Coraliomargarita algicola: one gene and its partner. The protein of the gene in region 1 interacts with the protein of each later gene in a pairwise test. Links are inferred from orthologs where the notes say so. Each region holds a gene or a part of one and is shown in the gene's direction. Other genes may lie near its edges. The genes, in order: cysE and cysK.

What was found.
Region 2: the proteins of cysE (region 1) and cysK interact in binary tests that used the Escherichia coli proteins (3 or more experiments, as listed by UniProt). The link is inferred for Coraliomargarita algicola from one-to-one orthologs.

Annotation. Positions count from the first base shown.
Region 1 is NZ_CP138858.1:5,028,850-5,032,152, reverse strand. Bases 248-3,223 are described here. They hold cysE (serine O-acetyltransferase), read left to right. Parts: upstream 248-1,330; coding sequence 1,331-2,116; downstream 2,117-3,223. Other genes in these bases: SH580_RS20595 (cation:proton antiporter domain-containing protein), read left to right, coding at 2,165-3,223; SH580_RS20605 (LamG-like jellyroll fold domain-containing protein), read right to left, coding at 248-752. Also shown: more of SH580_RS20605, read right to left, coding at 1-247; more of SH580_RS20595, read left to right, coding at 3,224-3,303.
Region 2 is NZ_CP138858.1:3,546,571-3,549,692, forward strand. What follows is about bases 281-3,075. They hold cysK (cysteine synthase A), read left to right. Parts: upstream 281-1,095; coding sequence 1,096-2,055; downstream 2,056-3,075. Other genes in these bases: tadA (tRNA adenosine(34) deaminase TadA), read right to left, coding at 281-656; infA (translation initiation factor IF-1), read left to right, coding at 787-1,068; SH580_RS14550 (hypothetical protein), read left to right, coding at 2,185-3,075. Also shown: SH580_RS14530 (alanine/glycine:cation symporter family protein), read right to left, coding at 1-46; more of tadA, read right to left, coding at 132-280; more of SH580_RS14550, read left to right, coding at 3,076-3,122.

The DNA of each region.
Region 1 (3,303 bases):
ACGGGGTCTTCCAGAGCCGTGCCGGGCGCGGCATGCAACTCAGCCACCGCAGTGCTGCTGATCGCGTAATCGTAAAGCTGCACATCATCGACAGCACCGTCCAAATAATAGGAAGTCGCCGTCGTCGTCATCGCTCCGATTTTAAAAGGCGCGACATCGATTTTTGACTGCAATTGTGCCGGCACATTAGTGCTTTCAGTCATCAATGAGCCATCCACATATAAACGCGCAAACTCGCCCGCTTGATACACCCCAACCAAGTGGATCCAGCCGTCGGCCGATGCTTCAGACAGGTTTTTAAAAGTATCGGTCGAGTGTAAGGTGGCCGAACTGCCGCCCTCCCCCGTCACCTGAAAAATGATACGACCATCGCCCGAAGAAGCGGTTTTCAAAACAAACTGATCATTCGCAGTGCCGCCCGAGCTATCAATACCGGCAAAGATACCATAATTGGTGATGTCATTGTATTTCGCCCACACCGAAAGCGTCAACGAGCCCTGCAGGTTCAATGCATCTGAATCAAATTCAATGTAGTCACCCGATACGCCGGGGAAAACGGCCGCATTACCGGCCTTGCCGGCCCCCCAAGCAATCGAACCGGTCAACTCACCATCGATCCCTGCGCCGCTGGCATCGGCTGCCACAGTGCCCGATGTTTCGTCCAGTTTCCAATGCGCCACCAGCCCCGCAGTGCTGGCGCTCGCAAGCGCAGTACAGAAGCTGCCAATTAAAAATAGTTTTTTGAAATTCATCTTATATATCCCGAATGAAATGTTCTTCACAAAATTGTTGGATGCCCACGGAAGCTGCCCGCAAACATCAAAGCTGCGGATCAATGAAGTGGAGAATCTACAAGTCAAACACTGGGACATAAGCTTAACCAAGGTCACAAATCGCGACATTTGACCGGTTTTCTTCACATTGCAGACGCAGCTTTCACATAAGATTTTCCAACGCCTTAATATCGCTCGTATCAGGAGGCATCCGATCTAACGTCAATAACGACCGGCAGTTGCATAACAAAATATTCAGTAGATTTTTATTAAGGAAAGATACAATCAAAGCAGGACATAAATTAGGCAAAATAGGCCTTAAAAGATGAATCATGCATGATTCCAGAGCCGTTCGACTCATCGTAAATGAAATGTAACAAATCACTCAAATCAGTTGATGCCCCGGATTCCCGCCTGCAATGACCGGATTCACGAGCTGGCAAGCGTCCAATGATGCCGCTGCCACAGATATGCCCCGTCACACACTGTAATTTGTGTAGATTCCTGCTTTTTTAGCGTGGCATATGGACGACTTCTCTCTAACTATTTGCGAATTTATGCAAGCTATCGACTTAGACGCCCACTGGAACGAAATACGACGTCACGCCCATGACATCGTGGAGCGCGAACCTGCGCTCACGACTTTACTCAACGAAACGGTGCTCCACCGCGGATCTTTTGCGGAATGCCTGACCTTCCGCCTGACGCGCAAGCTGGTAAACCATTCGGCGTCGATTGAGGTGCTGCATGATACCTTCATGGAAGCTTTCCTGCATCAGCCGGCCATTTTACAACATGTGGCCTGCGATATGATTGCAGTCAACGAGCGCGACCCAGCCTGCCCCAACGTGCTCACCCCCCTGCTCTACTTCAAAGGCTTGCAAGCTCTGATCTGCTACCGAGTCGCTCACTACTTGTGGAATCAAAAGCGCACTGAATTTGCGCTCTACCTCCAAAGCCTGATTTCGGAGACTTTCGCAGTCGACATCCACCCCGCAGCCAAGATCGGCTGCGGCATTTTACTGGACCACGCCACCAGCTTTGTGGCTGGCGAAACCACTGTCATCGAAAGCAATGTATCCATCCTGCACGAGGTCACACTCGGGGGCACCGGCAAAGAACGCGGCGATCGTCACCCCAAGGTGCGCACTGGTGTGCTACTCGGGGCCGGGGCCAAAATTCTAGGCAATGTGGAAATTGGCGAAGGCGCCAAGGTCGGTGCAGGCAGCGTCGTGCTTAAAGATGTGCCCCCACACACCAGCGTCGCCGGCGTGCCGGCACAAGTCATCGGCCAGGCCTCCGAAGTCTGCCCGGCACTCGGAATGTGCCACAAACTGGACTAATCTAGACAAAGCTAGACAAACGGTGAACCCGATATAAACACACAACCAATGAATTCATTGACACAGCTCGCAATGGGCAGCTCCCAGGATGCACTCTGGGCCCTCTGTTTCGCGGTCGGCGCCGGTTGCTTGCTTACGGTGCTCTCGCGCCGCTTACAATTGCCCACCATCGTCCTACTACTACTGGGGGGCTTTGCTCTAGGCCCGGAAGGTCTGGAGCTACTGGACCCCAATGCCTTGGGCGACTTACTGCCGATGATCGTCTCACTGGCAGTGGGATTGATCCTGTTCGAAGGCGCGCTCACGCTGGACTTAAAAGAGTTTAAAGAAACTTCAACCGTCATCAAGCGCCTGCTCACCGTGGGGGTGCTCATTACCTGGCTCGGCTCTGGTTTGACCGCCTATCTGGTCTTTGATACCTCACCGGCCTTTGCCCTGCTGATGGGCAGCTTGATTATCGTGACCGGGCCCACAGTGATCGTCCCCCTGCTGCGCCGGATTCGGGTGCAACAGAAACTGGGTAGCATCCTCCACTGGGAAGGTGTGTTAATTGATACGATCGGAGTATTCACCGCGATTCTCTGTTTTGAATGGGTCGTGGAAGGCGGCGGCGCAGTCGCCATTCCGAGCTTCCTATTACGCGTGGCCAGTGGTGCCGCGATCGGCTTTATTGGCGGCTACTCCATCTACTGGATGATGAAAAAGCACTGGGTGCCGGATAACATCGCCAATGCCTTCGCACTCGCCAGCGCCATGCTGATCTTTGGGGCCACCGAACTCATTAAGCCAGAGGCCGGCCTACTATCGGTCACGATTGCGGGCATGATTGTCGGCATCAAAAAACCGCGCCAGTTACGTGAGATAAAAGCCTTCAAAGCGGAAATCGTCGACCTACTGATCGGCATGCTGTTTCTACTATTAGTTGCGCGCCTGGAGCTCCAACAATTCATCGACTTCTTTACCATGGGAGGCGGCTGGGTCCTCTTTTCGGTGATCCTGATCATCCGCCCGATCAGTATCGCAGCCTCGGCATGGGGCACACCGCTCAATATCCGGGAAAAAGCGCTGCTCAGTTGGGTGGCTCCCCGGGGCGTGGTCGCCGCCTCGATGGCCTCACTCTTCGCCTTGAGCCTCAGCCACAATGACAATCCGGTCGGTGATCCGGCGCTATTGGAATCATTCGTCTA
Region 2 (3,122 bases), 1.5 Mb from region 1 along the record:
GCCCCCATACGAGGCCGTTGAGTTTGGAGAGAAGGTCATCGATCATAGGCTTGGTAGGTGGCGTGTTTTCGGAGGGTGAGGGTGTTCGTGCTTGCGTGTGGCGGGGCGACCTTGTGAGTCGCTTGGGCTATTTATTCGGAGTCGAGCGTTTTGCGCTCTTTATTTTCGAGGCGCTTCTTGTCGAAGAAGGCCTTTAAAATTTGGTGGTTCAACTCTTCCAATACGCCGCCGGTGGATTCGAATTTGTGATTACTGCGGGGGAGTGCGCCTAGGTCGGTCGCGCCGCCGACGCAACCCATTTTGGGGTCGGGTAAGCCGTAGTAAACCTTGCCGATGCGGGCGATTACCAGAGCTCCGGAGCACATCGGGCAGGGCTCTTTGGTCACGTAGAGTGTGCATTCGTTGAGTCGCCAGTCGCCCAAGGTGTTGGCTGCTTGGGAGATCGCGAGGATTTCTGCGTGTGCTGTTGGGTCGTTGGCGGTGCGCGATTGGTTATGCGCGGCAGCGATGATGCGTCCGTTGTGTTCGATCACTGCACCGATGGGCACTTCATCTTTTTTCCATGCCTCAATCGCCTCATTGTAGGCGTGGGTCATGTAGTAGCTGGCGTCGCGATTGAGTTCGGATGGATAGATCTTTTCGAAGGGACAGGTCATGTGATGGGACTGGAAGGAGGCGTATTGAAATATAGAGGAAGAGAGATTAGGCTTGAGGGAACTGTGGTATGTGAGAGCATTCTTGACTTTTAGTATAAAGGCGATTGTCTCGCCGCTTTCCTAATTATCTATGGCAAAAGCACAAAGCGAAGAATACGTTGAAGTCGAAGGCAAAATTGTAGCGGTCCTCCCGGGCACTATGTTTCGTGTCGAGCTTGCGAATGGGCACCAGGTGCTCGCTCACATCTCGGGTAAACTTCGCAAGCACTTTATTAAGATCACGACTGGTGATACCGTAAAAATGGAGATGAGCCCTTACGATTTGGATAAGGCGCGCATCGTCTATCGTTTACGTAACGCTCATGTGCAGCGCAATGCGCCTAAGCGAAGTTACGGTCCACGTCGTCGATAGCTCTCTTCCTCCCTATATTCTCGAATCATGAATAAGCTATACGCCTCCATTACTGACACCGTGGGCAGCACGCCTTTGGTAAAAATTAACAACACGACTGCCGGCCTGAACGCTGACATTTATGTGAAATGTGAGTTCTTTAATCCTCTTGCGAGTGTTAAAGATCGTATTGGTAAGGCCATGATCGAAGCTGGCGAGCGCGATGGAAAAATCGGCGAGGGCAGCATTATTATTGAGCCGACTTCAGGTAACACTGGTATCGCATTGGCCTTTGTCTGTGCGGCTAAAGGTTATAAGCTCATTCTTACTATGCCGGAGACGATGTCGGTGGAGCGCCGTGTGCTGCTTCGTATGCTGGGGGCTGAGATTGTTTTGACACCTGGGCCTAAGGGCATGCCGGGGGCGATCGCTCGCGCCGAAGAATTGGTCAAGGAATATGGCGAAAAGGCTTACATGCCGCAACAATTTGAAAATCCTGCCAACCCTGAAGCGCACCGTAAGACGACTGCCGAGGAAATTTGGGCCGCGACTGATGGTAATATCGATGCTTTTGTCGCTGGTGTAGGTACCGGGGGCACTATCACTGGTGTGTCGGAGGTGATTAAGTCTCGCAAGGAACTGCTGACTGTCGCCGTTGAGCCTGTCAACAGCGCGGTTATCTCAGGCGAGGGCCCGGGTCCACACAAGATTCAGGGGATCGGAGCTGGCTTTATTCCAAAGAACTGCAACACCGATATCATCGACGATGTGATCAAAGTTTCGAATGAAGACGCATTTGCCACCGCACAGTCGCTGGCAGAAAAAGATGGTCTTCTGGTCGGTATTTCCACCGGGGCAAATGTTTGGGCGGCGATGGAACTCGCCAAGCGCCCTGAGATGGCTGGTAAGCGGATTGTTACCGTTGCATGCAGCTTTGGCGAGCGCTACCTCTCCACTCCATTGGCAGAGAAAGCCCGTGAAGAGATGGCGGCTGCAACTGCAAGCTAAGCTTTTGTTCGCAACTATAGTTTTACTAAGCCCCGATCCCTAGCGGGTTCGGGGCTTTTTGTGTTTACCTTCTCCTCTATCTACGGTCAGCCTATCGTTTCTTTAAATTCACTCAACCCAGCAAATTATATGTCGGTTACTGCAAAAATCCTTTTCCCCTGCGTCTCTTTAGCGGCGTTCGTATTCACTGCCTGTGGTTCTAAGTCAGAATCCACAGAAAAACCGGAAGCAAGTATTCCAGACGCACCGGATGCGGCCATTCAAACGATTGCAACGGAATTGAGCAACGGCAACGGGGCGATTCTTTGGGAGGCGATGCCTGCCAGCTATCAAAATGACGTCAACACGGTGGCGCAACTGGCGGGCACTAAGGTCGATGCAGAGATCTATAATAAAGGCTTTGCTTTGATTGGTCGCTTGGCAGATGTGGCGAATAAGCAAAAGGAGTTTATCTTAAATACCCAGTTAGGTGGTGAGAAGCCTGCTGAGCAGATCGCAAAAATTGAGGCTGCATGGCCTTCGATTATCGGATTTGTGAAGACCCTTACCGATAGTTCGCTGGCAAGTGCGGAAGGGCTGCAGGCGTTTGATGGTCTGGCGTTTTGCGAGACGACGGTTTCGACCTTGGTCGATTTTTCCCAGGACCTTGCTCAGCTGAGTGATGAGCCCAATCCATTGGATTTCGGCGCGGTGAAATTACTCGCGAGCACGGACACCACGGCATCCTTGGAAATGACCTTGCCTGATGGCACTGTGAATACTGAGGAATTTTCTAAAGTAGAGAACCGTTGGGTGCCGACCGAAATGGCCAGCAGCTGGGCCTCTGATATGGCCAATGCTAAGGCGCAGCTAGAGGCGATTTCGCCCGAAGAGATTGCGAAAAATAAACCTCAAATCATGGGAGCAATCACGATGTTTGAGGGCATTTTAGGGCAAATCGATGCGGCGGAAACTCAAGAGCAATTTGACCAAGCCCTGCAAGGCGCAATGATGCCAATTATGGGGCTCATGATGATGCAAGGTGGCATGGGGGGCGGTAGCGCACCTGCAATGCCAGCCGTGCCGAC